Regions from separate parts of the Streptomyces marispadix genome, predicted to be linked through region 2. Evidence: predicted binding sites of a transcription regulator. Region 2 holds the regulator's gene; the other holds the start of a gene.

Region 1 (4,415 bases), 1.6 Mb from region 2:
CGAAGAGCGCGAGCAGCGTGGTGATCACCACGGAGACGATCACCAGCGCGCCGAGCGCCGCCTTCACCGAGCGATACGGGTCGAGTGGGCGCAGCCCCTCCCAGATCCGGTCGAGCCAACGGATCCACACTGGCTCCCAGCGTCTGCGCAGGCGCTGGTTGAGACGGCCCAGGGCGCGCAGGCAGCGCGCCAGGAACCGCCCCGTGACGCGGGCCGAGCGCGGAAGGCGCAGCGCACGGCCCGTGGCAGGCGAGTCGGGCACCTCGGTCACGTCGCGGCGCTCCCCTTCAGGAGCCGTCCGCGGCCGACGCCGGGTATCCGCCGCCTTCCGCGCCGGACGCGGCGTTGGCCGAGTTGGAGCCCGAGGAGGGGGTCTCCAGCGCGTAACCCACGCCGTGCACCGTACGGATGCGCTCCGCGCCGATCTTGCGGCGCAGGGCCTTGATGTGGCTGTCGACGGTGCGCGTACCGGAGGCGTCCGCCCAGTCCCACACCTCGGCGAGCAACTGCTCGCGGGAGAGCACGGCCCGCGGGGAGTGCGCCAGGCACACCAGCAGGTCGAACTCGGTCGGGGTGAGGTGTACGTCCTCACCGGTGACGCGCACCCGGCGCTGCGAGTGGTCGATCTCCAGCTCGCCGAGGCGGAGTATCCCGCTGCGCGGCGTGTGGGCGGCGAGCGTCGCCCGCTCCACGCGGCGCAGCAGTACGTGCACCCGCGCGGCGACCTCGCGCATGGAGAACGGCTTCGTCATGTAGTCGTCCGCGCCGACGCCCAGCCCGACCAGCATGTCGGTCTCGTCGTCCCGTGCCGTGAGCATCAGTACGGGGACCGGACGCTGCGACTGCACCCTGCGGCAGACCTCCAGCCCGTCGAAGCCCGGCAGCATCACGTCGAGCACGATCAGATCCGGCTGCCACGCCTCGGCGGTGTCGACGGCGGCAGGGCCGTCGCCCGCCGTCTGCACCTGGAATCCCTCGGCGCGCAGCCGCATCGCGATCGCGTCGACGATGGTGGGATCGTCTTCGACGACCAGGATCCTGCGCTGGGCGCCTGGGGTGGTCGTCGCGGACGCGTTGCTGCTCTGTGCCGTTGTGATGTTCTTCTGGTCCATTCGACCCCGCCCCTGCAATGGCCCCGTGGCTTGTTTGTATGCGTGCTTGCAGCAGCGTAAGGGGCTCGTGTCGGCTGCGGCTATGCCGGTTTGGTTGCGAAGTGGACCACGTCGGGGACGCCTCGGGCGACAGGGATCTCTTCGGTGCGAACCCCCTGGAATCCGGCATTCCGCAATGCATCCTCGAATGTCGGGGAGCTTTGTGCGGACCAGACGGCGAGCACGCCCCCGGGCGCCATGCGGGCCAGGCAGCGGGAGAGTCCGCCGGGGGAGTAGAGGGAGGCGTTGTCGTCGGTGACGGTCCATCCCGGGCCGTTGTCCACGTCGAGGCAGAGCGCGTCGAAGAGTTCGCGGGGCGCCTCGCCCCCGGTCTCTCCGCCGCCCTCGGCCGTTCCCTCGCCTCGCCCGGCTTCGCACGGTCCGGGCTCGCCGCGCAGAAAGGCGCCGAGGTCCGCGTGGACGATCTCCGTACGGGGATCGCGGAGCGCGGCGGCCGTCAGCGCGGAGAGCGGGCCGTCGTGGCGGTGCCAGTCGACGACGGCCTCCTCGCGTTCCACGACGGTGATGTGCCCCCACTCGGGCTCCTCCGCGGCCTCCGCCAGCGAGAAGCCCACGCCGAGACCCCCGATGAGCAGCCGGGGCGGGCGCCGTGGCGCGGAGTGAGCCCGGCCGCGGCGCAGCTCCGCCAGGGCGGCCCGCACCAGCAGGCGCTCGGAGCGTCCGTCGGAGGTGTCCATCAGGAAGGTGCCGTTGGCGATGATCTGGAGCAGTTCGCCGTGGCGCCGTAGCACCACCTCGCCGTGCGGGCCGTCCCGGCGGTCGAGGACGACGGGGCGCCCGGTGCCGTAGTCGTCGGTGCTGCTGCCGACGGTCTGCTGCATGTGCCCATCCTGCACCGGGTCTTCCGGCGGCTGCCGCGCCGCAGGTCGCGGCCCGTGCAGGCCGCGCCGTTGATCGCTCCTGGCGAACAGGGATGCCCCCGAGGAACATCCGGCGCCCTCGATGCATTGACTGATCACAGCTTGAGCGAAGACCGCTCAACTTGCCTGCCGAGGGAGAGATCATGGCTTCGATGTCCAAACCGCTCACCCTGCCCGTGCTGCCCCTCGATGACGAGGTAGTGCTCCCGGGGATGGTGGTGCCGCTGGACCTGTCCGACAGCGACGTAAGGGCGGCGGTGGAGGCCGCACAGGCCGCCGTCACCGCTGGGGAGAAGCCGCAGCTCCTGCTGGTGCCGAGGATCGGCGGAAGCTACGCGGGCCTGGGCGTGCTCGGCAGCGTCGAGCAGGTCGGCCGCCTCGCGGGCGGAGACCCCGGCGCCCTGATCCGCGCTCGCGGCCGGGTGCGCGTCGGCTCCGGTACGAGCGGCCCCGGCGCGGCCCTGTGGGTCGAGGGCACGCCCGTCGACGAGACCACCGGCCCGCAGCAGGACGGCGAGGGTGAGTCGTCCGGCGCCGCCGAGCTGATGACCGAGTACAAGGCGCTCGCCGCCGACTGGCTGCGCAAGCGCGGCGCCTGGCAGGTGGTGGACCGGCTCCAGCAGATCGACGACCCCGGCCAGCTCGCCGACAACGCCGGCTATTCGCCGTTCCTCTCGGCCGAGCAGAAGATGACGCTGCTGGAGACCCTCGACCCCGTCGAGCGGCTGCGCTTCGCCGTCTCCACGCTGCGCGAGCACCTCGCCGAGCAGGACGTGGCCGAGTCCATCGCCAAGGACGTTCAGGAGGGCGTCGACAAGCAGCAGCGCGAGTTCCTGCTCCGCCGCCAGCTCGACGCCGTACGCAAGGAACTCGCGGAACTCAACGGCGACCCGGAGGACGAGGGTGAGGACTACCGCGCCCGTGTCGAGGCCGCCGCCCTGCCCGAGCATGTGCACAAGGCCGCGCTCAAGGAGCTGGAGAAGCTGGAGCGGGCCTCCGACCAGTCGCCCGAGGGAGGCTGGATCCGCACCTGGCTCGACACCGTGCTGGAGCTGCCCTGGAACGAGCGGACCGAGGACGCCTACGACATCGCGGGCGCACAGGCCGTGCTCGACGCCGACCACGCCGGACTTCAGGACGTCAAGGAGCGCATCACCGAGTATCTGGCGGTGCGCAAGCGCCGCGAGGAGCGCGGCCTCGGCGTCGTCGGCGGGCGGCGCGGGGGTGCCGTGCTGGCGCTGACCGGCCCGCCCGGCGTCGGCAAGACGTCGCTGGGGGAGTCCGTGGCACGCGCGATGGGACGGAAGTTCGTGCGCGTCGCGCTGGGCGGCGTCCGCGACGAGGCGGAGATCCGCGGCCACCGCCGCACGTATGTGGGCGCGCTGCCCGGACGGATCGTGCGGGCGGTGAAGGAGGCCGGTTCGATGAACCCGGTCGTGCTGCTCGACGAGGTCGACAAGCTCGGTGCCGACTTCCGCGGCGACCCCTCGTCGGCGCTGCTGGAGGTCCTCGACCCGGCGCAGAACCACACATTCCGCGACCACTACCTGGAGGTCGAACTCGACCTGTCCGACGTGGTGTTCCTCGCCACCGCCAACGTCATGGAGGCGATCCCGGACGCGCTGCTGGACCGCATGGAGGTCGTGCAGCTCGACGGCTACACCGAGGACGAGAAGGTCGTCATCGCCCGCGAGCACCTGCTGCCGCGGCAGCTCGAACGCACGGGCCTGGACGCCGGCGAGGTCCTGCTCCAGGACGAGGCGCTGCGCAAGCTCGCCGCCGAGTACACGCGGGAGGCCGGTGTGCGGAATCTGGAGCGCTCCGTCGCCCGTGTGCTGCGCAAGGTCGCGGCACAGCACGAGCTGGGGGAGCGCGAACTGCCCGTCAGCGTCGGCCCGGAAGAGCTGCGCGACCTCATCGGGCGTCCGCACCACACCCCGGAGTCGGCCCAGGACCCGGCGGAGCGGCGTACGTCCGTGCCCGGGGTGGCCACGGGGCTCGCGGTCACCGGAGCGGGCGGCGACGTGCTCTTCGTGGAGGCGTCGCTCGCCGATCCGGAGACGGGCGGCTCGGGGCTGACCCTGACCGGGCAGCTCGGCGACGTGATGAAGGAGTCCGCACACATCGCGCTGTCGTATCTGCGGTCGCGCGGCGCGGAGTTGGAGCTGCCGGTCGGCGATCTGAAGGACCGGGGCGTCCATCTGCACGTGCCCGCGGGCGCGGTGCCGAAGGACGGCCCCAGCGCCGGCGTCACCATGACCACCGCGCTGGCGTCGCTGCTGAGCGGCCGTCAGGTGCGTACGGACGTGGCGATGACCGGGGAGGTCTCGCTGACCGGCCGGGTGCTGCCCATCGGCGGCGTCAAGCAGAAGCTGCTGGCGGC
Region 2 (4,415 bases):
CGACCAGCCAGAAGCTCGGCCAGGCCATGTACGCCGACGCACAGGCGGCACAGGGCGAGGGCGGCGCGCAGGCCGGGGCCGAGGGCGCCGCGGGTGCCGGTCAGTCCAAGGCCGACGGTGACGAGGACGTCGTCGACGCCGAGATCGTGGACGACGAGCAGAAGCCTAAGGATGGTGCAGCGTGACGGAGGAGACTCCGGGCTTCGATCAGAAGCCCGACGTCCCCGCCGACGCCGTACAGCCCGATGACGCTGCGGCGCAGGCCGCCGGACCCGTCCCCGCCGAGGAGGCGGGGGGTCCGGCGGACCCGGCCGGGGACGTATCCGAGAACGAGCAGGAGAGCCTGTCCGCGCAGGACGCCGCCTTCGCCGGTGACACCCAGGGCGGTCAGAGCGCGGGCCAGAACGCACAGGAGGCGGCCCTCACCGCTCAGCTCGACCAGACGCGTACGGCGCTGCACGAGCGGACGCAGGATCTCCAGCGGCTCCAGGCGGAGTTCCAGAACTACCGCCGAAGGGTCGAGCGTGACCGTGCGGCCGTGAAGGAAGTCGCCGTAGCGAATCTGCTCACCGAGCTGCTGCCGGTGCTCGACGACATCGGGCGCGCCCGTGACCACGGCGAACTGGTCGGCGGCTTCAAGTCGGTGGCCGAGTCGCTGGAGATGGTCGCGGCGAAGATGGGCCTGATGCAGTTCGGCAAGGAGGGCGAGCCCTTCGACCCGACGGTGCACGAGGCGCTCATGCACTCGTACTCGCCCGACGTCACGGAGACGACGTGCGTGCAGATCCTCCAGCCCGGGTACCGAATCGGCGAACGGACGATCCGGCCCGCTCGGGTCGGAGTCGCCGAGCCGCAGCCGGGGGCGCAGGGCGCGGCAGGCGAGGAGTCCGCCGACGAAGAGGAGAGCGGTGGCCCCGACCAGGGCTGACCAGGGTGGCCGGGACGGCCGGAGAGTTCACGCCGTCCGGACCGGCCGCGCCGATCCGACTGAGCACGCCGGCCTGACCGGGATCTCCGGTCACGCCGGTGACGGCAGAACACATGCACACGGCACCGGGGAGGAGGGACGCCGCGGATGAGTACGAAGGACTTCATCGAGAAGGACTACTACAAGGTCCTCGGCGTCCCGAAGGACGCCACCGAGGCCGAGATCAAGAAGGCCTACCGCAAGCTCGCCAGGGAGAACCACCCCGACGCCAACAGGGGCGACGCCAAGGCCGAGGAGCGCTTCAAGGACGCCTCCGAGGCGTACGACGTGCTCGGTGACGCCAAGCGCCGCAAGGAGTACGACGAGGCCCGCGCCCTGTTCGGCAACGGCGGCATCAGGACCGGCGGTCCCGGTGGCCCGGGAGGGCCGGGCGGCTTCAACTTCGATCTGAGCGACCTCTTCGGAGGCGGTCAGCCCGGAGGCACCGGCGGCCCCGGAGGTGCGGGCGGCTTCGGCGGCGGTCTCGGCGACGTGTTCGGCGGGCTGTTCAACCGCGGCGGCGCCGGTACGCGTACACAGCCGCGGCGCGGACAGGACATCGAGTCGGAGGTGACGCTCAGCTTCACCGAGGCGGTGGACGGTGCCACGGTCCCGCTGCGGATGTCCTCTTCGGCGGCGTGCAAGGCGTGCGCGGGCACGGGCGACAAGAACGGCTCGCCGCGCGTCTGCCCGACGTGTGTCGGCACGGGCCAGGTCTCGCGCGGCGGTGGAGGCGGCTTCTCCCTCACCGATCCCTGCGTCGACTGCAAGGGCCGCGGGCTCATCGCCCAGGACCCCTGCGACACGTGCAAGGGGTCGGGCAGGGCGACGAGTTCGCGCACCATGCAGGTCCGGATTCCCGCGGGCGTCAGCGACGGGCAGCGCATCAGGCTGCGCGGCAAGGGCGCACCGGGCGAGCGCGGCGGCCCGAACGGCGATCTGTACGTGGTCGTCCACGTCGACGCGCATCCCGTCTTCGGCCGCCGCGGGGACAACCTGACGGTCACCGTGCCCGTGACCTATCCGGAGGCGGCGCTCGGCGGCGAGATCAAGGTGCCCACCCTCGGCGGGCCGCCCGTCACGCTGAAGCTGCCTCCGGGCACGCCGAGCGGCCGTACGATGCGGGCCCGCGGCAAGGGCGCCGTGCGCAAGGACGGGACACGTGGCGATCTGCTGGTCACCATCGACGTATCGGTTCCCAAGGATTTGAGCGAGAAGGCGAAGGGCATCCTGGAGACCTACCGCGACGCGACCGCCGCGGAGGATCCGCGGGCGGCTCTGTTCAAGGCCGCGAAGGGAGACTGAGGTGAACGGCCGAGGCGGACGACGCAATCCTTACCAGCTGACCGACGACTCGCCGGTGTACGTCATCTCGGTCGCTGCTCAGCTCTCAGGTCTGCATCCGCAGACGTTGCGCCAGTACGACCGTCTCGGCCTGGTCTCCCCCGACCGCGCGGCCGGGCGCGGCCGTCGCTACTCGGCGCGTGACATCGAACTTCTCCGCCAGGTACAGGAGTTGAGCCAGGACGAGGGGATCAACCTCGCGGGCATCAAGCGCATCATCGAACTGGAGAACCAGGTCGCGGCGCTGAAGGCCCGCGTCGTGGAGCTCCAGCAGGCGGTCGAGGGCGCGGCGGCGGCCATGCAGCAGCGCGAGGCCCAGGTCCACGCCTCCTATCGCCGCGATCTCGTCCCTTACGAGGACGTCCATCCGCAGTCGGGTGCGCTGGTGGTGTGGCGGCCGAAGAAGCAGCGGCGGGACTGACGCCGGGCCTCCCGGGCCGGTCCCCGTTTGCTGCCTGGCTCTTCGCGTAGTCGGGTAGCCGCGTATCGCGTAAGACAAGTTCGCGTAAGACAGGCCCCTCCATGCGGCAGACGTGGAGGGGCCGTTCGCTGCCCAGGCCCGTTGAGGGCGGCGGCGTCCCCTTCGGGTTCAGGACGTTGGGCGTACTGTGCACCGGGTCGCACGGCGCCGGGCCGGGAATCGCGGGCGTTGACCCGATCAGGTGTGTGCGGTTGGCCGCGGGGGCGGCGGGAGCAGAGCGTGGGTGCATGACGTCGACTCGTGCGGCCCTCGCCGCTCTCATGACCTGCACCACCGCGTTGGCACTCATGGGTGCGAGCGCGCCCGTGCCCTATCCGCCGGCCTCGAAGGGTGACCGCTGGCCGCAGGGAACGGTCAGGACCGTCGGGAAGCTCGTCGCCAAGCTGCCGAACCGCCAGGCCGAGTCCTGCTCGGCGGCCGTGGTCGACTCGCCGAGCGGGAGCGTCGTCGCCACCGCGGCGCACTGCATCGCCAGCCCGGAGCGGCCGCACAAGCCGGAGGCCATGTACTTCCAGCCCGCCTACGAGGGTGGGAAGCGCAGCAAGCGCGGCAAGGGCGACGGCCCCAAGTCCGTGCTCGCGCACGGCTGGAAGGTGACGGCGTGGAAGACGGCGCCCGGCTGGAACACGGAGAAGAGCCTTGAGTCGGTGCTCGCCTACGACTGGGCGTTCCTGCGGATGGAGAAGCGGGGCGGTCGCACCATCCAGGACGTGTACGGGGCGAACAAGCTGAGTACCGAGCCCGTCGGCGAGGGGCACACGGCGACGCTGGGCTATCCCGCCTCGTCGCCGTACGACGGTGAGACGCTCAACTACTGCGCGGGGGACGCACGTCAGTATCAGCAGGGAGAGATCCCGGCCGCCAACGTGGGGGCGCTGTCGCTGCGGCCGTGCCGTCTGACGCAGGGCGTGAGCGGCGGTCCGTGGCTGCGGGACTTCGACAAGAAGCGGGGTGCGGGGACGCTGGTGGCCGTGACCTCGGTCGGTTCCGACGACGAGCTGCTGGGGCGGCCGTACCCGGAGTCGGCGAAGGGGCTGCTGAAGAAGTTCGGCGCGGAGAAGGGGCCCCGGGCGAAGGGGTAGTCCCGCGCGAAGGAGAAGTCCCGCGCGGCGCACGGGAGTCGACGGGCGGCGCGGGCCGCCGCCCCGACGGGCCGACTGGCCGCGCCTGTCCCTGCGCCTCCCGGGGCCTGACGTCCTCACTCCACGCTGCCGAGCTTCCGGTCGACGCTGATCTCGATCAGTACGCGCTCGGGATTGGGCTCCGGCCGCCGCCCGTAGCGTTCCTCGTAGCGGCGTTCGGCGTCGGAGACCGCCGCCGCGTCCGTGCGGATACGGGCGCGGCCCTCCAGCGTCGACCACCGTCCGCGGTCGACCTGGCAGAGCGCCACGCGCATGCCGTCCTCGCCTGCCGCCGCGATGTTCCGCACCTTTCTGCTGGTACGGCGGGTGACCACCCGCGCCGTCTCCGCGCCGGGTTCGTACGTCACGCTCACGGGCACCACGTGCGGTGTGCCGTCGGGCCGCAGCGTGGTCAGGGTCGCGTAGTGGCGCTCCTGTTGCCAGAACGCGGTGAGCGCGGTCGTTTCCATGGTTGTCATGGGAACGAATCTAGCCCGCGAAT

Evidence for each region. Region 2 encodes HspR, which represses chaperone genes until heat shock. Its sites were predicted from a motif close to TTGAGNNNNNNNNNCTCAA; they were not measured.
Region 1: a site for HspR is predicted at 2,135-2,153, ahead of lon (endopeptidase La). Genes of this name have one in related genera too.

Annotation. Positions count from the first base shown of each region.
Region 1 is NZ_JAKWJU010000002.1:4,661,409-4,665,823, forward strand. It holds gene MMA15_RS19625 (HAMP domain-containing sensor histidine kinase) at 1-151, opposite strand, end outside; gene MMA15_RS19630 (response regulator transcription factor) at 288-1,112, opposite strand; gene MMA15_RS19635 (spermidine synthase family protein) at 1,193-1,993, opposite strand; gene lon (endopeptidase La) at 2,176-4,415, shown strand, end outside.
Region 2 is NZ_JAKWJU010000002.1:3,103,406-3,107,820, reverse strand. It holds gene dnaK (molecular chaperone DnaK) at 1-185, shown strand, start outside; gene grpE (nucleotide exchange factor GrpE) at 182-928, shown strand; gene dnaJ (molecular chaperone DnaJ) at 1,076-2,272, shown strand; gene MMA15_RS12900 (heat shock protein transcriptional repressor HspR) at 2,274-2,732, shown strand; gene MMA15_RS12895 (trypsin-like serine peptidase) at 3,020-3,874, shown strand; gene MMA15_RS12890 (pyridoxamine 5'-phosphate oxidase family protein) at 3,991-4,392, opposite strand.